4 regions of the Micromonospora sp. NPDC049107 genome follow, and region 2 is predicted to be linked to each of the others. Evidence: riboswitches for the same ligand, from Rfam matches in the RefSeq annotation. Region 2 holds a riboswitch; each other region holds the start of a gene.
The links. A riboswitch is a leader RNA that binds a small molecule or an ion and turns the genes downstream of it on or off. The one in region 2 is predicted to bind cyclic di-AMP.

Region 1 (5,096 bases), on a different contig from region 2:
GATCAACCGGGTGACGAACCCGTCCTGGTATCCCATCGTCGACGGCTCGTCGGCGGAGCGGTCGATGAAGTCGTCGCTGCGGGTGGGCGGCAAGAACACGCTCAACATCTACCTCGGCGAGTTGAGCGACGACCTGTTGGGCTGGGCGACCTTCCCGCAGCGCAGGCTCAGCAGCATGGATGGCGTGGTCGTGCTGAACGAGTCGCTGCCGGGCGGCACCGCCACCAACTACAACCAGGGCGACACCGGCACCCACGAGGTCGGCCACTGGCTGAACCTCTACCACACCTTCCAGGGTGGCTGCGGCGGCTCAGGTGACGGCGTCAGCGACACCCCGGCCGAGGCGTCGCCCGCGTACGAGTGCCCGACCGGCCGGAACACCTGCTCGGCGGCCGGCCTGGACCCGATCACCAACTTCATGGACTACACCTACGACTCGTGCATGTACCAGTTCACCGCGGGTCAGGCGAGCCGCATGCTGACCGCGTGGAACGCGTACCGCGCGGCCTAGCTCCACGCGTACACCAGGTGCCGGCTCCGTCACGACGGAGCCGGCACCGGCGTCTCTGCCCCCAGGGCCGTGGTCAGGCGGCCGTGCACTGAACGTCGCGGCTGCGGCGGGTCGGGCGCGTCTGCGGTACGGCCGCGGGCGCGGCCGCCGCGGGCGGGGTCTGCGGATCGAGCCAGACCTGGACGGCCGGACGCCCCACGGCGATGCCCAGGCCGTGCTGGTCACGACGGGTCAGCATCGCCACGTCGACGGTGAACTCGAACAGCCGCCAGTCGGCCCGCGGCTCGGCCCGAGCGCTCTGCGCCAGCCGGGCCACCCGGACCGGATCGGTGACCGGCCAGGCGTGACCCGCCACGTACGCCTCGTCGTCGCTCTCCTCCGGAGGGAACGAATGCAGCGCGTATCGGCCGTCCCGTTCGAGGTCCCGGCGCTTCGGCGAGTCGATGATGAAGCAGAACAGACCCTCGTCGGTGATGACCGGGGAGACCGGATGGACCCGGGGCCCACCGTCGGCACGGACCGTGGCCAGATAGCCGAAGCCCGGCCCGTACTGCTGCAGGAGAACGCGGATGCCGTCGGCGAGGCGGGGCTCGTCGACGGCGAAATCGGACCAGGAAGCCATGCGAGCATTCTATCGAACAAATGTACGAGGAGCGACCTCGACACGCTGGTCACCGCCCACCTCGCTATGGTGGTCCGATGCTGCTCTCCGACCGTGACCTGGTCTCCGAGATCAAGGCCGGCACGCTGGGCCTGGAGCCGTTCGAGCCCACCCTGGTCCAACCCTCCAGCATCGACGTACGACTCGACCGGCTGTTCCGGGTCTTCAACAACCATCTCTACACCCACATCGACCCGGCCATGCAGCAGGACGACCTGACCTCGGTGGTCGAGGTGCCCGACGGCGAGCCGTTCGTGCTGCACCCGGGAGAGTTCGTGCTCGCCTCGACGCTGGAGGTGATCTCGCTCGGCGACCAGCTCGCCGGCCGACTGGAGGGGAAGAGTTCGCTGGGCCGCCTCGGCCTGCTCACCCACTCCACCGCCGGGTTCATCGACCCGGGCTTCTCCGGGCACGTCACGCTGGAGCTGTCCAACGTGGCGAACCTGCCGATCACCCTCTGGCCGGGCATGAAGATCGGTCAGCTCTGCATCTTCCGACTCTCGTCGCCCGCCGAACACCCGTACGGCTCGGTGGTCTACGGCTCGCGTTACCAGGGTCAGCGAGGCCCGACGCCCAGTCGCTCCTGGCAGAACTGGCGTGCCTGGCCGACGCGCTGATCCGCCCTTGCGATGTAAGGAAGGGCCCCCTTCTATACCTGAGGCGTTAGAAGGGGGCCCTTCCTTACACCTCAGCCGGGGCGACCGTAGCTGTGGATGGGCCCGTCGTCGACCTTCTTCATCTTGACGGGCACGCCGGCCTGGGAGGCGTGCACCACCCAGCCGTCGCCGACGTACATGCCGACGTGGTGGATGTCGCTGTAGTAGAAGACCAGGTCACCGGGGCGCAGGTCGCCCTTGCTGACGTTCTTGGTCACCCGGCTCTGCGCGGCGGCGTTGTGCGGCAGCGACACACCGGCCTTCGCCCAGGCGGCCAGCATCAGCCCGGAGCAGTCGTACGAGTTCGGACCCTCGGCGCCCCACACGTACGGCTTGCCGATCTGGGCGCAGGCGAACTTGACCGCGATGCCGGCACCGCCACCCGGGTAGCTGGCCGGGCAGGGCGCGGGACGCAGCGAACCGCCGCCGCCGTTGCCGTACACCTTGAGGCGCAGCTTCTGTAGCCGGTCGATCTCCTCGTTGATCTGCTTCTTCTTCGCCGCCAACTGGGCCTCGGTGCGGGTCAGCTGGACCACCATCTCGTCCAGCGGCGCCTTCTGCCGGGCCAGCTCGTTGCGCAGGTCGGCGACCTGGCGGACGTCCTCCTGCTGGTTGTGGGCGAAGCGGTCGAGCATTTCGAGCTGACCGACCATCTCACTGGGCGACCGGCTGCCGAGCATCGTGTTGACGGTCGACAGGTTTTCACCCATGTACGCGCGGACGGCCAGCGCGCTGACCTTGTCCATCGCGGCGTCGACCTGGCGCTCCAGCGGCGCGATGCGGGCGGCGAGCGTGTCGGCCTGCTTGCGCTTGAGGGCCAGGTCGGCTCGGGTGGCGTTGTGCCGCTCGATGATCGGTTCGAGCTTGTTCCAGTCGTCGTCGATCTGCCGTTCGATCTCGGCGACGGACGGGTCGGCGTGGGCCACCGTGGCGCTACCGGTCAGGACGACGGCGACGCCGACCAGGGCGGCGAGGGCGGTGGTGAAGCGGGACCAGCGTGGACGCGGCACGATCGACGTCGGGTCGGCCGAGGCCGACCGTCCGGACGACGGCCGCGGGGCTTGGAGGGCCACCGGGTTCCGTACTCCTTCTTCCTGACCGCCTACCGGGTTAGCTGACGGGTTCGGGCGGGAAGTGGGCGCCCTACCGCAGGAACTGCGGATTCACCCCGAGGAACCTGGGTCCCCGGCTCGCTCGCGAGCGACTCGGCGGTGTCGGTCCGTTACCGCCCGGGGTGGGCAGACCTGCTACCGGGCCGACGAATGACCAGAGTAGAGACGGCCGTTACCGATCCGCAACCCGTGCGGCCGTGACACTCCGTACCGATTGCGGCGGGCCATCGAGCGGACGTGAAGATTTCCTTCCGTACGTTTCGAAACATGGAAAGGTATTGACGCGGGCTCCCGAGCAGGACGAAGGTGACGGCACCGACACCAGTTCACATGTAGGGGGTTCGATGAAACGTCCGACCCTGCTCGCCGTCGCGCTCGTCACCGCCACGGCGGCCGTGCCGCTGTCCGCCGGCCCGGCCACCGCGGCCCCCGCCGCCGACCGCCAGCAGCAGTACGCCGCCGCGGCGACCGAGTACGGCGTACCCATCGACGTACTACTCGGCGTCTCCTACCTGGAGTCCCGCTGGGACAGCAATGCCGGCACGCCGAGCACCAGCGGCGGCTACGGCCCGATGCACCTGACCGACGCCCGGCACGTGACCGCCCTGCCCCGGGGCGGTCACCACGACGCCCCGGGAGAGGATCCGCGCGGCGACGAGTCCCGTCGTCCTCTCGCACCGGCGCCCGCCCCCGGCAACGCGCCGCCCAGCGCCGCGCTGCAGACCGTGGACGCCGCCGCCGCGCTCACCGGCGCCACCGCCGAGGCGCTGCGCACCGACCCGACGACGAACCTCCGGGGTGGGGCGGCGCTGCTGGCCGCGTACCAACGGGAGGTCGGCGCCCCGGTCGGAGTCGGCACCGACCCGGGCACCTGGTACGGCGCGGTGGCCCGCTATGCCGGCGCGGACAGCGCCGATGCCGCGGCGGCCTTCGCCGACGAGGTCTTCACCACGATCGGCGCGGGCGAGACGCGGGTGACCGACGACGGCCAGCGGGTCACGCTGCCGGCCCGGGCGGTACGACCCGAGCGGTCCTGGCTGGACCGACTGGGGCTGCGGCGACTCGCCCGCCCGGACGGGTTGGAGTGCCCGAGCACCGTGTCCTGTGAGTGGATCCCGGCACCCTACGCGGCGTTCGGCGACGGCGACTACGGCAACCACGACCTGTCCGACCGGCCCGCCCGGCAGAAGATCGAGTACATCGTCATCCACGACACCGAGGCGAGTTGGGCGACCACCCTGCAACTCGTCCAGGACCCAACCTACGTGAGCTGGCACTACTCGCTGCGCTCGGTGGACGGGCACATCGCCCAGCACGTCCGCACCAAGGACGTCGCCTGGCACGCCGGCAACTGGTACGTCAACGCCAAGTCGATCGGGCTGGAACACGAGGGCTTCGCCGCGCAGGGCACCTGGTACACGGAGGCGATGTACCGCACGTCGGCGAAGCTGGTGCGGCACCTCGCGCTGCGGCTGGGCATCCCGCTGGACCGCCAGCACATCATCGGCCACGACAACGTGCCCGGCACCACGGCGGCGACGGTCCGCGGGATGCACTGGGACCCCGGGCCGTACTGGGACTGGACGCACTACTTCGACCTGCTGCACGCCCCACGGCTGGACACCGGCAGCCCGGCCACCGGGCTGGTCCGGATCGACCCCGACTACGCGACAAACCAGCCGGCGTTCACCGGATGCGTCACCCCCGGGACGCCGTGCGCGCCCCGCGGCTCCTCGTCGGTGGTGCTACGCACCGCGCCGGCTCCGGACGCGCCACTGGTCAACGACATCGCGCTGCGCCCCGACGGCACCCCGAACACGATGGACGTGTCGGACCACGGTGCCCGCGCGTCCGCCGGCCAGACGTACGCGCTGGCCGGTCGACAGGGCGACTGGACGGCCATCTGGTACCTCGGGCAGCGGGCGTGGTTCCACAACCCCGCGTCCGCGCCGACGGCCACCTGGACGGTCGGCATGGTGGTCACCCCGAAGCCCGGCCGGGCCACGGTCCCCGTCTACGGGCGGGCGTACCCGGAGCAGGCGGCCTACCCGGCCGGCGTGCCGTACCAGGCGATCTCACCGTTGCAGTACACCCTCGCCGCCGGCCAGCGGTACGCCGTCGGCGCGGTGCTGCCCGGCGAGTACTACCGGGCCAGC
Region 2 (5,096 bases):
CCGGGATGTCCGCCCGGACCGACTCGAGGCACTGGTACAGGTAAGCCTCGACGCCGTAGACGGGCACGACGATGCTCAGCAGCGGCGCGTGCGTCGGCTCATTGACCACGTCGCCACCTTCGACGACGTGGATGGCCAGCCCCGGAACCACACGTGGCCGCCGATGGTGAAATCCCTGAACACCCGCGAAGCGGAAGGTAAACAACGGCCGCCCGGTTCACCCGGGAGTGACCCGGTAGGGTGCCTCGGCATGACGAGCACCACCGACGCGCCGGCCGCGCCGGCCGCCCCCGCCCGGCTGCCGTCGCTGACCGGGCTGCGGTGGATCGCCGCGCTGCTGGTCTTCGGGTTCCACGCCGGGACGATGCGGATCATCGCCGAGCCGGAGTACAAGGCCGTCGTCGACGCCCTCTTCACCCTCGGCCTGTCCGGCGTGCAGTTCTTCTTCATTCTCAGCGGCTTCGTGTTGGTCTGGTCGGCCCGCCCGGGCGACTCGCGGCTGACCTTCTGGCGTCGACGGGTCGCGAAGATCTACCCGAACCACGTGGTGCTGTGGGCCGCCGCGCTGCTGGTCGCCGGGTGGTTCGCCGATCCCGTCCTGCCGGCCGTCGCCGTGGAGAACCTGCTGCTGTTGCAGGCGTGGGACCCCCGGCTGGGCTGGTTCTACAGCGTCAACACGGTGAGCTGGTCGCTGTCCTGCGAGTTCTTCTTCTACCTCTGTCTGCCGCTGGCGCTGCCCCTGTTGCGCCGGGCGCGACCCGCGGTGCTCTGGGCGCTCGTGGTCGCGCTGCCGCTGCTGATCCTCGCGCTCTGGCCGGCCCAGCATCTGGTGCCGGAGGTAAGCCGCTGGTGGTTCACCCAGATCTTCCCGCCGGTGCGGTCCCTGGAGTTCTGGTTGGGCGCGGTGGCGGCCGAGCTGATGCTCCGGGGCCGGTGGCGCGGGCCGGGCCTGACCGCCGCCACCGCGATCTTCGTGGGCACCTGGGTGGCCGCCGCGCAGTGGATCCGCGCCGAGTTGTGGACCACGCTGCTCGCCGTCGCGTACCTGTTGGTGATCACCGCGGCCGCCGACGCCGACGTGCGCGGCCGGCGCTCGCCGTGGCGCTCGCGTCCGCTGGTCTGGCTCGGCGAGGTCTCGTTCGCCTTCTACCTGGTGCACGTCCTGGTGATGACGAGCGTGCTCCGGCTCAGCGGCGACTGGGGGACCGGTTTCCGGGGTTGGCGGGGTCCGGCGGTGGTGCTCGGATTCCTGCTCGCGAACCTGGTCCTCGCCGGGTTGCTGCACCGCTGGGTGGAGACCCCGATGATGCGCCGGCTCGCGCCACGTCGCCCGGGTCGCCCGCCGCTCGTTCCCCATCAGCGCACCACCTCGTCGGCCGGGAGCGGTGACGCCGGCGTGCCGCCCGTGCCCGCCCGTCCAGACGCGCAAGATCGCGCTCGATCCTGGTTGTAGTGGTCTCGTCAGCCGAGTGAGGCCACTACATCAACGATCGAGCGCGATCTTGACCGGCGCGGTGGCACCCACCAGCGCCGGCTGACGCCACCTGGTCCACGCTGGTCGGACGGGGTCGGCGCGGCGCTGGCCGACACGCCCGTCGCCGATGCGTCCGGGCGGTCCCGACGGTAGCGTGAGGACGTGCTCCCGGTCGCGCTCACCTGTCCCCTGTGGTGGGTGGCGCGCTGGGCGGCACGGGTGCTGACCAGCCTCGCCGTGCTGTCGCTCGCCCTGGGCGCGGCCCCGGCGCTGCTGCCGGCATCGACCGCCGCGGCCCCGCCGCCCATCATCGGGTCGCTCGCCCTCGCGGAGCCGCTCGGACCGTCGACCGCGGCCCTCTCCACCGTCCTCACCGACCGCGCCGCCACCGGCTCGGCCGCCACCGACCGCGCCGCCACCGACCGCGCCGGCACCGACCGCGCCGGCACCGACCGCGCCGTCACCGACCGCGCCGTCACCCGCAGGGTCGGCGGGGTACGAGCCGCAGAGCTTGGCGCTGACGCCTCCGCGCGGTCGGTCGACCCGCAGCCCGCCCGGCACGGTGGTTCGGACGCGTTGCCCCGCCCATTGGCGGGCGTGACCTCGACGCGCACGGGCTCGCAGCGGCCCCTCCGCGCCGCCGGCTCGGCCAGCCGGGCCCCCCGCGCCCCGCCGGCCTAGCGGGGTCAGTCACCGGGGCGGCACGCCGTCCCGCGAGCGCCGGAGTGTGGCGCGCCGAGATCTCCACCACCGGCGACGCCGCCAGACCGAACGCCAGTCACCACACCTGACGACACACCGCCCGCACCCGCCCGTGCGGCATCCCATCGCTTACGTGCTCATGCCGAGGTGTCGATCATGGAAACCGTCGTCTTCTACCAGTTCCTGACCGAGGTGCCCCAGGCCGCCGCCATCTGGTCGGCCCTGTTCCTGCTGGCGCTGACGGTCCTCGCCGTTCTGGTGGCCCGTCCGGAGCGGGACTCGCCCGCGGCCGACCCCACGCCGCCGACACCCACCGCCCGCGAGATGGCCGTCGCCGAGATGGCCGACCTGCGCCGGTACGCCGAGGAGGTGGCCGTGGCCGCCGCCCGGGCCGCGCGGACCGCCCGACGGCGGCGCGCTGACTGGCTGGTCGCTCAGGACGAGGCGCAGCGGGCCTGGACGGCGTACGACGAGGCGGACACGGCCGCCCGTCGGGTCGCCGGTGCCGGGGCGTTGCCGACACCGCGTACCCCGCACACCCCCGCCGAGTACGCGGCCCGGGAGCGCTATCTGCACCGTGCCGCCATGGCGGCGCACTGGCGGGGGGAGTTGACCATGGCTCAGCTCGGCGACGTGTTCGGGCACCGGCGCGGCTGGGACCCCCGCCGGCACCCGGTCGAGCAGGAGACGCTGCTCATCCGGGCGATCCGTGACGCGAGGCTGGCCGAGCACCGGACGGCCGCCGAGCGGGAGCGGTCGTCCTGGCGGGACGCCGAGGTGGCCGCCGAGTCGGCGCGCGTCCTCGCCGAGGAGGCGTACGTGGCGGCGGTCCGGTCGCGGCCGAGCCCGGCGTTCTCCCGGCGCACCGCGACGCGGCCGTCGCGTACGGCCCTCGTGGCACGCTGGCGTCCGGCCCGGGCCGGTTGAGCCCGATCCGTTATGTGAGGCGGGTCACCGGCGGCGGAAATCGGGCGGCGGGCATCATCGGCGGCCATTGCGCCCGCGATTGTGGCCGCGTTGTCGGCCACCTGTCCGGTTGTCGCCCACAGGTGCCGGCGGAACCCGTTGTCCCATCGAGTCACGTCAGCGGCAGAACGCGCAGAAATTGCTGGGCCAATCGATGTTTACGCAGGTGGGCGCGGCTTGGCAGAGTGCGTACCGGCCAGTACTGTCGTCCCGTCCGGTGCGGTTACCGATCGCAGGAGGCGACGCCGCGCCGACCCGCTCAATCGTGATCAACGAACCGGGGACCCACAGTAAGTCCGGGGTGAATCCGCGAGCCACGGCCCGCGGTAGGGCGATCTTCCCGCCCGAATCCGTCAGCTAACCCGGTAGGCGGTGACGGAAGGAGTTCCATCCTCGTGCAGCACCCCTCGACCCCCTTGTTGTTCCGCCGCCTCCACGGCGACGCGGTGTCCCCGCTCATCCGCCTCGTGACGGTGAGCTGACCCCCCGGGTCACCGCACTTCCCGCCCGGCCGCGCCGGGCGTTCCCCTGAGCGGCTCATCATCCGCGGGCCACCGCCCGCGCGCTGACGCCTGCCCGGATGCCGGTCGAGCCCCGGTGTGCCGCTCTCCCTGTGAACCGTGGAGGACCTCGTGAAGCACACCCTGAAGCGCCAGCTCCGTCGCCTCGCGACCGAGCGCCCGTACCAGATCGTCGCCGCCTCCGCCGCGGCCCTCGCGATCGCCACCACCGCCGGCGCTCTGGTCGCCGGCACCGACGACGCCCCGGCCGGCTCGCGCACCCCGACCACGGTCGCCGAGATGCGCAGTGACACCGTCGCCTCCCGTGGCGAACTCCGGTCCGCAGCTCCGTCGGCGAGCGTCGCGCCGAGCACCGCCGCCCCGGCCACCAGCGCCGCGTCCCCCGCCGCGAAGGCCACGAGCAACCCGGACGTCACCCGGAAGCCGACGCCGCCGAAGCCGCCCGCGACGAAGGTGCTCGACTACGACTACGAGGCGCAGAACACCTACTACAACTGTGGCCCGGCGGCCACCCGCAACGCGCTCAGCGCCAGCGGCATCGACCGCACCCAGGAGGAGCTCGGCGCCGAACTGGGCACCACCGAGATGGGCACCAACTCGGCCGAGGACACCACCCGGGTGCTCAACGCCGAGGTGAAGGGCTCCCCGTACCGCACCCGCATGTTCGCGGGCACGCCCAGCCCGGCCCAGATGGACCGCCTTCAGGCCGACGTCGTCAAGGCCATCACCGATGGCCGCGGCGTGGTGGCCAACGTCGCCGGCGACGCCGTCGACACCGAGGGCGGCTACCACTCCTACGGCGGTGGGCACTACATCGCCGTCGTCGGCTACAAGGACAACGGCCGTACGGTGCGGATTGCCGACTCGGCGAACGCCGCCGACCCGGCCTACTGGATCACCACGATCGACCTGGCGAACTGGATCGCCACCCGGGGTTACTCCGCCTGACCAACGCGCGACACCCCACGACGCCGCGGGCGCCGTCTCCCACGAGGGGCCGGCGCCCGCGGCGTTCCCAGGTCGGGGCCCGACGCGGGTGAACGGCTCTCGTACCGGGCCACGAACCGTGGGAGACTGCGGCCGTGGTGGATGAATCGGGCGGCCAAGCCGGCCGTGAGCCGATCCTGTTGCTGCTGCACGGCATGGGGGCGACGGGTGACGTGTGGCTGCCCTGGGCGCCACTTCTGGAGCAGCACTGGCCCGGCCGGTGGCTGGCGCCCGATCTCGCCGGTCACGGTTGGTCGGCGCCGCTGTCGTCGTACTCCTTCGAGGGTTTCGCCCAGCGGGTCGCGCAGGGCCTGGCCTCCGACGACCGCATCGTCGTGCTCGGGCACTCGCTCGGTGGCGTGGTCGGCCTGGCGCTGGCGGCCCGCGCCGCCGGTCTGCCGGTGGACGCGGTGGTGGGCTTGGGCATCAAGGCCGTCTGGGCGCCG
Region 3 (5,096 bases), on a different contig from region 2:
CGCCCACATCCTGCACGCCGACCTGGACGCCTTCTACGCGTCGGTCGAGCAGCGTGACGACCCGCGCCTGCGCGGACGGCCGGTGATCGTCGGCGGCGGCGTGGTGCTGGCCGCCAGCTACGAGGCGAAGGCGCGGGGTGTGCGCAGCGCGATGGGGGGTCAGCAGGCACGACGGCTCTGCCCGGACGCGATCGTGGTGCCGCCCCGGATGTCGGCGTACACGCAGGCCAGCCGGACGGTGTTCGAGATTTTCCGACAGACCACGCCGCTGGTCGAAGGGCTCTCCATCGACGAGGCGTTCCTCGACGTGGGCGGGCTGCGCCGGCTGGTCGGCACACCGGCCGACATCGCCCAGCGGCTGCGCCGGGAGGTCCGCGACCGGGTCGGCCTGCCGATCACGGTGGGTGTGGCCCGGACGAAGTTCCTGGCGAAGGTGGCCAGCGCAGTGGCGAAGCCGGACGGGCTGCTGGTTGTCGCCCCCGACGCCGAGACTGCGTTCCTGCATCCACTGCCGGTGGAACGGCTCTGGGGCGTCGGTCCGGTCACCGCCGCGAAGCTGCGGGAACGCCGGATCCGTACCGTCGCGGACGTGGCCCGGCTCGGCGAGGCCGCGCTGGTGTCCCTGCTCGGGGCCGGCGCCGGCCTGCACCTGCACGCTCTCGCCCACAACCGCGACCCCCGGGCGGTGCAGGTGGGCCGGCGGCGGGGCTCGATGGGCGCGCAGCACGCGTTGGGGCGTACCCCACCTGCGCCGGAGGAACTGGACGCCATCCTCGCCGGTCTGGTCGACCGGGTCACCCGACGGATGCGGGCGGCCGGACGGTCCGGACGCACCATGGTGTTGCGACTCCGCTTCGGCGACTACACCCGCGCCACCCGCTCGCACACCGTGGCCAAGGCGACCGCCGACACCACCGCACTGCTCGCCGCCGCCCGGACACTGCTGCGGGCCGCCCTACCGGAGATCGACCGGCGCGGGGTCACCCTGCTCGGCGTCTCGGTCGGCAACCTGGACGACAACCCGGTGCAGCCGGAGCTGCCGTTCCAAGCCAACACCGGGGCCGACCTGGACGCCGCCGTGGACGCGGTCCGCGACCGCTTCGGCTCGACGGCGCTCACCCGGGCGGCGCTGCTCGGCCGCGCTCCCGGTGTCGAGATGCCGCTATTGCCGGACTAGAGCGCCCCGGTTGCTGCGACCGGAGACACATCACAGCAGGTCGGCGGTTTAGCCGGCCGCACACAGGTGAAGTCTTGAGGGGAAAGCCTGACGAGGGGGGCCCATGTCCGACGAGACCAGCAACCGACCGAGCCGTCGTGCCGAACGTCCGGGCGACGTGACCGACCCGCTGCTCTGGCAGCTCGCGGTCGACGTGCTCGAGGCCCACGAGGCCGACGACGAGGGTCGCTGCCGCAACCTCCAGTGCGCCGGCCAGTCCTGGCCGTGTGCGGCGCGTACGACCGCCGAGCAGTCGTTGCGACTGGCCCGCAGCACCCCCGACTCGGTCGAGACGGCCATCGACGGTGGCGGGGGCGGCACCGGCTGGACGGCCGAGGCCGCCGCGCCGGCGCAGCGCTGGGGCTGGAACGGCGACGTGATGGCCCGCCGCGAGGCGAGGTCGGCCGCCTCGGCGGCGTGACCCGTCCCGCGAGGACAGCGCCAGACGAACGAACGCTCGGCCGGTGACCCGGCCGAGCGTTCGTCGGTACGTACGTCAGAGAGCGAGCCGCTGCCCCGGGAAGATCAGGCCCGGGTCCGCGCCGATCAGCTGACGGTTGCGCTCGTACAGGGCCTGCCAGCCGCCGCTGCGGGGGTGCCGCTCGGCGATCTCCGACAGGGTGTCCCCCGGCGCGACCACGTACGTGTCGCCGCCGGCCGCCGGGGCGGTCCGCTCGTGACCACGGGTAGCCGGCTGGTCGCCGCGTGCCGGCCGCTCCTTGCCGGAGGTGGACGTCGACGACTTGGAGGTCGACTTCGTCGGGGACTTCGCGGTGGACTTCGTCGAGGTACCGCCCGACGAGCCGCCCTTGCGGCCGCAGGTCGGCCACGCGCCGATGCCCTGCCCGTCGAGCACCTTCTCGGCGATCGCGATCTGCTCGCCACGGCTGGCCAGATCGGCGCGGGCGGCGTACTTCGTGCCGCCGTAGCCGGCCCAGGTGCCCTGGGAGAACTGCAGCCCGCCGTAGTAGCCGTTCCCGGTATTGATCTTCCAGTTGCCGCCGGACTCGCACTGGGCGATCGCGTCCCAGTTGACACCGGCCTGGGCCGGGGCCGCCGGGCCGAAGAGGGCGACGGCGCCGGTGACCGCGCCGACCGCCAGGGTACCGACGGCGACGCGGCGGGTGGTGACCCGTCGATGACGGGGGGTGTACGCAGACGTCATGGATCATTCCTCCACGCCGGCGAGGTGAGCTGTCGGGTTCGGGCCGAGGAGCCCGGCCGCGCGCTGGCGGCTTCACCCCGAGGTGACATGCACCGAGGAACGTTGGGTCCCCCGCTCCTGCCCGGGTTCTGTTTCCGACGACCGGGGGCAGGATTTGGCGTTGCCGGTCGCGGCGTCCACGGTGGTGGACCCGACCGACGGTAGGCACGGTGGGTGACGGTCGCCCACCGCTTGTGAAGTTGTTCACCGGCTCACGCGGGGCGCTGCGGCCAGCGGTTGCGGACGACGTCCACCTGTGCAGCGGCCATCATGGACCGTTTCCGATCAGGGCCTGCCGTCCCGGTGAATTGACGTTCGGACAGGAAACCGTAGACGGGCGGTAGCGATGCTCTGGAGCACACCGGGTCCATCCCGGAAACGACACCCCAGGAGGAGATCATGCCGCTCCAGCAGAGTCGCAACGGCCGTCGCCGCGCCGCAGCCGTCCTCGTAGCCCTACTGGCCGGCGCTGGCCTGACGCTGTCCGCGCCGACCGCCGCACAGGCGTCCAGCCCGTGCACCAGCCTGACCTTCTACCGGGTCGGCGGCTACCCGGGCGGCGCGGACATGCACGTGCCCACCGTCGGCTGGCAGACCGGAAACAAAAGCTGCTACCTCACCTACGGCCACTCGGGCTCCGCGGTGCTGGTGCTCCAGGAGGCGCTGAACAACTGCTACGCGCGGTCGCTCAGCCTGGACGGGAACTACGGTCCGAAGACCCGGGACGCCGTCCGGTACGCCCAGCACAAGATCAATGAGGACATCGTGTACGCGAACATCGCCGAGGACGGCGAGTACGGCCCGCAGACACGTGCCTACATGGGCTTCGCGATCTTCGGGGTCAACGGCGGCCCGGTCATTCCCAACGTCTGCTACTACCCGGGCTGACCGCCGTACAGCGCCGGCCGGAGCCCTCGCGGACTCCGGCCGGCGCCGTGGCGGCCCCTCCCCCGGTGCGGCGTCGCCGGCTCCCCCCCTGCGCGGCGACGCTCATGGATCAGCAGACCCGGACCGCCTCGATCCGCTGATTCCAGTTCCCCCCGATCGCGGCCGAGTCGTACGCCAGGTTCGCCCGGTAGCCATAGGCGTGCTGGTAGCCGAGCAGGCCGGTGGCGTTGGCGTTGTCCCAGAAGGTGGAGACGGTGCCGGACGGCCGGTTGTTGATGATCGATTGGGCCCGGTTGCGGAAGTACGAGGGCAGCGGGACGTCGTTGCATCCGTTGTACGGACCGTCGAGCAGGAAGATGTCGCCGCTGAAGTTGGCCCCGGCGTACAGGCAGAGCAGACCCGACGGGCAGGCGTAGTTGGCCTGGGCCGGACTCGGGGCGACGCCGAGCGTGGCGCCCACGGCGATCGTACCGAGCAGCGCGGACGTGAGCCTTCGCAGAGCACTTCGCACGATGGTGACCTCCGGTGTCGTCACGACCGGAACCGGCCGCGAGTCGAGTTGCCGACATCACGTTGATCGATGTCCTTGTAGCAACGATGATCTGCGCGGAAGGTCGACGAATTCCTGCCGGAACCTCAATCCGGCTGTCCCGGGGGTGCCGGTGGGGCGACCGGCGGTGCAGCGAGCGGCGGTTCATGGAGATTCGGGTCCTCGGGCCGGTCGAGGTCTGGGCGAACGGCCGTCCGGTCGATGCCGGAGCGGCCCGCCAGCGCGCCGTCCTGGCCGCACTGGCGGTCGACGTGGGCCGACCGGTGAACCTGGACGCTCTGGTGGACCGGGTCTGGGGCGACGCGTCGCCGCCCCGGGTTCGCCACAACCTGCACGTCTACCTCGCCCGGCTCCGCCGGGTGCTGGCCGACGCGGGCGCGCCGGACGTGTTGGCGCGACGGTCGGGTGGTTACCTGCTGGACCTGCCACCGGAGACAGTGGACGGCCCGCACTTCGACGCGCTGCGGCAGCGTGCCGACGGGCTGCCCGACGGGGACCCCGAACGGGTGGAACTGCTGCGCAGGGCGCTTGAGCTGTGGCGTGGCGAGCCGCTGGCGGGGCTGCCGGGCGAGTGGGCGGCCCGGGTCCGGCAGGACTGGCACCGCCGGCACACCGACACCGTCGTGCAGTGGGCCCGTGGGCTGTTGCGACGGGGCGAGCCGGATGCGGTGATCGATCCGCTGACCCGGCTCGCCGACGAGCACCCGCTCGACGAACCGGTCGCCGCCGTGCTGCTGCACGCGTTGGTCGCGGCTGGTCGCGGGGCGCAGGCACTGACGTACTACGCCCGACTGCGGGACCGGCTCGCCGACGCGCTCGGTGTGGACCCGGGCATCGAGCTTCGCCAGCTACACCAGGCCATCCTGCGCGGCGAGGTCACCTCGCCGACCCCGGAGGTGTCCCCCGTGCCGGCCGCCGCGGTCATCGTCGCCCCGTCGCGGCCGGACCGCCCGGTCCCCGCGCAGTTGCCGTCGGATGTCCGGGGCTTCGCCGGGCGGCGTTCGGAGCTGGACCGTCTGGACGCGCTGCGGGCGTCCGCCGAGGAGCGACCCGGGGCCGTCCCGCTGGCCGTGCTCTCCGGAGCGGGCGGGGTCGGCAAGACGGCCCTCGCCGTGCACTGGGCGCACCGGGTCGCCGGGCAGTTCCCGGACGGGCAGCTCTACGCCAATCTGGAGGGCTACAGCCACAGCGGCGTCGTCCGAAGCGCGGAGCAGGTGGTCCGGGGCTTCCTGGCCGCG
Region 4 (5,096 bases), on a different contig from region 2:
CTGATCAGATAACGAAAAGTATTGAATGATCAGATGCCGAAAAGTGGGGATATGGGCGACTTTGTCCGCTCGGATCCGTGAATTGCTCATCCCGAGGGGTGGCGACCGAGGCCGTTGGAGGAATACTCTCGGTCGCGGCCCGCGTACTGATGAGGCGCCCGGGGGACGGGCGGGTGGAGGTGCTCGCGTGAGCCTGTCGATCGTGAAGTCGGTCCTGTCCGGTGGTGTCGTCGAGATCGCCCCGCGGGGTGAGATCGACGTCGACACAGCGTACGAGGTGCGAGAGGCGATTGCGGAGGTGCTGGCCAAGAGCCGTCCGCTGCGCATCGAGCTGAACATGAGGCTGGTCACCTTCATCGACTCCGTGGGCATCAGCGCCATGGTCGCCGGCTTCCAGACCGCCGAGGTCAGTGGCGTCAAGCTGGTCGTCACCGAGCCGAGCCGGTTCGTGCACCGTCAGCTCTGGGTGACCGGCCTGCTCGGTCTCTTCGGCGCACCGGAGCCCTACTTCGCCGGGGCCGCCACCCCCGAGGTGCTTCCCGGCGCCTGAGGCGCGGGCGGCCACCGTCAGGCCTGCGCGTCCGGACCGGTCAGGTCCACGTCGGTCACCTCGGTGACTGCCCGGATCGCCGTGACCGACGCGTAGCCGGCGGCCAGCAACGCCACGTCGGTGCCGGGCTGCGCGGCCTGCCCGGGCTCCTGCAACGAGGCGGCGCAGAGCACCACGTCGACCCCGAGGGACAGCACCAGTCCGTCCGGCCGTTGCCAGCCCAGGGCGGCGTACGGGACGATCGTGCGACCAGCGACGTCGGGAGACGGTGTGTTCGGCAGCGATACCTTCAGCTACACCGTCCAGGCCCGCTGCTCAGTCGCCGAGGCGGCGGCGCTGTTGAGCGACCTGACCCGTCAGGGTGAACTGCATCCCCTGATCGTGCGGGTGCGCGAGGTGCCGCCCCGCCCGGGGGCCCGCGCCAGCTACACGATCAACGACAGGCTGGTCGCCGGCCCGCTGCGCTTTCGCACCACGTACCACGCGGACGTGCTGGTCAGCGAGCCCGACGAGATCGTCACCGTGGCCCGCCAGTGGCCCGCCACCACGGTTCGCAACCACACCCGGCTGCGCGCCGAGCCGGACGGTCTGGTCCGCATCGACGTCGACATCACCCTGCGCGCGCCGACACCCCTGTTCCGGTACGCCTTCGGTCAGGCCCGCGCCGCCCACCTCGCCCTGGCCGCGCGCCTCGGCGCGGCCCTCGACGACCCCGCGCCGTGAGCCCTCGGTCCCGCGCCCACTACTTCCTTATTGGTGCGTGACGTGGCGTCACGGGGCGCGCAGGGCGATCCCGCGTCGTGCCGCCGGCGGGTCGGCGTCCCCAGGGCTTGTACGTCGACAGGACCGTCGCGATGATCATGAGGCTGGTCGACACCGCGGGCGCGATCACCAGGTCGGCGCGGTCCCGCGTCGGTAGCGCGGCGCCCAGCGCGGCGGCGTGCCGCAGGTTCGGCGTGAGCAGGAACAGCACCAGCCCGACCATCACTGTGGTGATCACGAGCTTGATCACCACCCAGCGGTAGCGCAGCAGGCCCCAGGGGGTGAGCAGCGCGCTGGCGACACCGACGAGCCACACGAGCACGCTCAGCGGCGCGAAGAGCACGGTGCCGACGAGCCCGGCGACCGGGTAGACCACGGCCGGGTCGGCGCCGCGCTGTGCCGCGATGCCGAGGGTGAGTAGCACCAGGTCGGCCCCGAGCCAGCCGAGGGAGGTGACCAGGTGCAGGGTGAGCAGGGCCTTGCGCGTGCGGGGCGCGATTCGCGGCATACCCGAATGCTCCCGGCCCGACCCCGCGTGGTCGTCCGACCAGCGACGACGTCCGGGGTACGCCCGCTGACGTACCCCGGACGGCGTCGGTGGTCAGTACACCGACAGGTGCACGTGGTTGGTGTGGTCGCTGGAGGGGTCGCCGTTCCCCCCGCTGTACGACTTCCAGCCGCTGCTGGGTAGCCAGATCTGCTTGAACCAGATCACGTAGAGCACCGCGAGCCGGTCGGCGTTGCGGATGAAGTACGCGGCCAGGTTGTTGCCGTACGTCTTGTCGCCGCCGGTGGCGATGCCGCCGAAGCCACCCTTCTGCGCGGCGAAGTCGCAGGCCCGGCCCTTGGGGTGCTCGCCCGAGCCGCCGTTGCGGTGACAGGAGACGTACCGGGTGAAGCCGGCGGCCTTGGCCTGGTTGAGCGCGTGCAGGGTGCGGGGGGTGATGCAGCCGCTGGCCGGGGTGGGGTCGTTGATGCTGCACGACTCGGATGGCCAGGAGCCGTCGGAGTTGCGCGGTGCGGGCTGGGCGTTGGCGGTGGAGGTGCCACGGTTGGAGCCGGTGTCGGTGTCGGCGGCGGCGCTGGCGCGTGCCTTGTCGTTGGCGACCGTCAGGGCCCGCTCGGCCTGCTCCTTGCGCTTGGCCATCACCTCGACCTGCTTACGCTGCTCCCGGATCTCGCCGTCGAGGGCGACGCGGGTGCGGTTCGCCTCGTCCCGGGTGGCGTGCAGGTCGCGCAGCACCCGGTCCTCGTTGGCGGCCACCACGTCGAGGGCGGCCGCCCGGTCCATGAAGCCCTCGGGGGTGTTGCTGTTGAGCAGGGCCGAGACGGTGCTGAGTCGGCCGGTGCGGTACGCGACGCCGGCGATCTCGCCGACCTTGCCGTTGCGTACGGTCATCTCGGCCTCGGTGTCCTTCAGCTTGACCGCGAGCTGCTGTTGCCGCTGGATGGAGGTGTCCAGCGCGCGCTTCGCGTCCAGGTAGCCCTTGCTGGCCGCCTCGAGCTGGGCCCGTAGCGCCGGGGTGCCGCCCTCCTCGTCGCCGTCGGGCGCGGCGGCGGCCCGCAGGCCGGCGGGGGGAGCGGCGGTGGCGGCGCCGACCGGAAGCGCGACGCCGAGGGTGACCATCATGACGATCAGTGCCGCAAGCCGGGCGGCGGGTGGTCGTGCTGGTGCCACTACGCATGTCCTTCCGTCAGCCGCCGACCGGGTTAGCTGACGGGTTCGGGACGGAAGATCCCTACCGCTGACGCGGATGCACCCCAGGAACATGGTTCCCCGGTTCGCCCTGTCGGGCGATTAGGCGACGGCCGCCACCGGCGCCGGGAGGCGCCGCCGGGTGGTGGCCGGGACAGAGCCTACCGGTGCTGGTGGGGTCTGTGCAGCCGATGTGACGGAAGGTGCCGGCACCATCGCGAAGGATGACGGTCACCACTCGACGGAACCGCAGGCGCCCGGGGCGGCACCGGGTTCGGTCTGCAGCGTGGCGTGCTCGATGCGGAAGTCGTCCCGCAGGGCGGTACGCGCCGCGGTGAGCACCGCGCCGACCTCCGCGCCGGGCGCCATGGTCAGGTGCGCGGAGGCCACCTCCATGCCCGAGGTGAGCGTCCAGACGTGCAGGTCGTGCACCTCGACCACGCCGGGCACCGCGGCCAGTCGGTCGTGCACGGCGGTGACCTGGAGGTGTTCCGGGGCGGCCTGCACGAGGATGCGTACGGCGGCCCGCCCCAGCCGCCAGGTGCGCGGCAGGATGAACACGCCGATCGCGACCGCGACCAGCGGATCGGCCCACCACCAGTCGGTGACGGCGATGAGCAGCGCAGCGCCGATCACGCCGAGCGAGCCGAGCAGGTCGCCCAGCACCTCCAGGTAGGCGCCCTGGAGGTTGATGCTCTCCCGGGCGCCGGCGCGCAGCAGCCCGAAGGCGACCACGTTCGCGAGCAGGCCGAGGATGGCCACCGTGAGCATCGGACCGCTGAGCACCCGGTGCGGGTCGCCGAACCGGCCGATCGCCTCGATCACCACGTAGACCGCCACGCCGGAGAGCAGGACGGCGTTGGCCAGCGCGGCGAGAACTTCGAGGCGGTAGAGCCCGAAGGTGCGTTGCGGGTCGCCGGTGGCCCGCCGCGTGGCGGTGATCGCGGCGAGCGCCATCCCGATGCCGAGTACGTCGGTGAACATGTGCCCGGCGTCGGAGAGCAGCGCCAGCGAGCCGGTGTGGAAGGCGGTCACCGCCTCGACCACCATCAGGGCAGCGAGCAGTCCGAAGGCCGCCCAGAGCCGTCCGCGATGCTGGTGGGCGGCGTTGGCGACCGACCCGTGGTGGTGGTCATGTCCTGCTCCCACGAGACCCACCCTCCGACGTCGCCCGGGACCCGGTCAAATGTATGCTCACATCGCTATGTGTGCAAGTGTAGGGCGAGGGCCGGCCCCTGGGCGCGCCAACCCGACGGTCAGCCGGTCGGGTCGACGGTGGTGAGCCGCTGGGTTGCCCGGGAGAGCGCCACGTAGAGCGTGCGTACACCCGAGCCCGGATCGGCCCGGATCTCGCTGGGGGCGACCAGCACGACCCCGTCGTACTCCATGCCCTTGGCCTCCAGGCTGGTCACCACCTGCAAGCGCGTCGCGCCGAGCGCGTCGAGCCAGCCGGCGACCTCGTCGCGGCGGGTGACCGGCGTGATCACCCCGACCGTGCCGTCGACCTCGCCCAGCAGGCCGGTGGCCGCCTGTACGGCCGCGGCCTGGAGCCCGGCGGGCGGCACCACCAGCTCGACCGGGTCGACGCCGGTGGAGCGGACGGCCCTCGGCAGGGGCAGGTCCGGATAGAGCCGGCGGATCTCCGCCGCCGCCACCGCGAAGATCTCCGCCGAGTTGCGGTAGTTGGTGGTGAGCGTGAACTCGTGCCGTTTGCGCCGGCCCAGCGCCTGGTCGCGGGAGCGGGTCAGCTCCTCGGGGTCACCGGTCCAGGCGGTCTGCGCCGGGTCGCCCACCACCGTCCACGAGGCCAACCGCCCACGCCGACCGATCATCCGCCACTGCATCGGCGAGACGTCCTGCGCCTCGTCGACGACCACGTGCGCGTACTCCCGGTAGTCCTCCGGCCGCTCCCGGGCCGCCGCGCGGGCGGCCCGCTGCCGGTCGGCCGCGGTGCTCAGCTCACGAACGCCGCCCGCGAGCTGGAACGGGTCGCGCCGGGCCCGCGCCGGTTTCACCGGCTTGCCGAGCAGCGCGTCCAGCTCGTCGAGCAGCGCCACGTCCGCGATGGTCAGGCCCGCACTGTCCAGA

Region 1: another riboswitch for cyclic di-AMP. It lies ahead of AB0B55_RS12275 (NlpC/P60 family protein); the one in region 2 lies ahead of AB0B55_RS10790 (C39 family peptidase).
Region 3: another riboswitch for cyclic di-AMP. It lies ahead of AB0B55_RS17400 (transglycosylase family protein); the one in region 2 lies ahead of AB0B55_RS10790 (C39 family peptidase).
Region 4: another riboswitch for cyclic di-AMP. It lies ahead of AB0B55_RS23145 (hypothetical protein); the one in region 2 lies ahead of AB0B55_RS10790 (C39 family peptidase).

What each region holds. Positions count from the first base shown of each region.
Region 1 covers NZ_JBEZEC010000004.1:238,135-243,230, forward strand. The annotation lists gene AB0B55_RS12260 (zinc metalloprotease) at 1-511, shown strand, start outside; gene AB0B55_RS12265 (pyridoxamine 5'-phosphate oxidase family protein) at 585-1,133, opposite strand; gene dcd (dCTP deaminase) at 1,211-1,789, shown strand; gene AB0B55_RS12275 (NlpC/P60 family protein) at 1,861-2,901, opposite strand; cyclic di-AMP (ydaO/yuaA leader) riboswitch at 2,914-3,049, opposite strand; gene AB0B55_RS12280 (N-acetylmuramoyl-L-alanine amidase) at 3,285-5,096, shown strand, end outside.
Region 2 covers NZ_JBEZEC010000003.1:550,846-555,941, forward strand. The annotation lists gene AB0B55_RS10770 (glycosyltransferase) at 1-109, opposite strand, end outside; gene AB0B55_RS10775 (acyltransferase) at 251-1,453, shown strand; gene AB0B55_RS10780 (hypothetical protein) at 1,637-2,155, shown strand; gene AB0B55_RS10785 (hypothetical protein) at 2,333-3,103, shown strand; cyclic di-AMP (ydaO/yuaA leader) riboswitch at 3,389-3,529, shown strand; gene AB0B55_RS10790 (C39 family peptidase) at 3,763-4,611, shown strand; gene AB0B55_RS10795 (alpha/beta hydrolase) at 4,746-5,096, shown strand, end outside.
Region 3 covers NZ_JBEZEC010000006.1:340,825-345,920, reverse strand. The annotation lists gene dinB (DNA polymerase IV) at 1-1,177, shown strand, start outside; gene AB0B55_RS17405 (hypothetical protein) at 1,281-1,637, shown strand; gene AB0B55_RS17400 (transglycosylase family protein) at 1,713-2,381, opposite strand; cyclic di-AMP (ydaO/yuaA leader) riboswitch at 2,381-2,551, opposite strand; gene AB0B55_RS17395 (peptidoglycan-binding domain-containing protein) at 2,820-3,308, shown strand; gene AB0B55_RS17390 (peptidase inhibitor family I36 protein) at 3,418-3,819, opposite strand; gene AB0B55_RS17385 (BTAD domain-containing putative transcriptional regulator) at 4,005-5,096, shown strand, end outside.
Region 4 covers NZ_JBEZEC010000009.1:243,341-248,436, forward strand. The annotation lists gene AB0B55_RS23125 (STAS domain-containing protein) at 188-550, shown strand; gene AB0B55_RS23130 (hypothetical protein) at 568-747, opposite strand; gene AB0B55_RS23135 (SRPBCC family protein) at 821-1,273, shown strand; gene AB0B55_RS23140 (hypothetical protein) at 1,293-1,820, opposite strand; gene AB0B55_RS23145 (hypothetical protein) at 1,914-2,942, opposite strand; cyclic di-AMP (ydaO/yuaA leader) riboswitch at 2,996-3,127, opposite strand; gene AB0B55_RS23150 (cation diffusion facilitator family transporter) at 3,240-4,157, opposite strand; gene AB0B55_RS23155 (AAA family ATPase) at 4,265-5,096, opposite strand, start outside.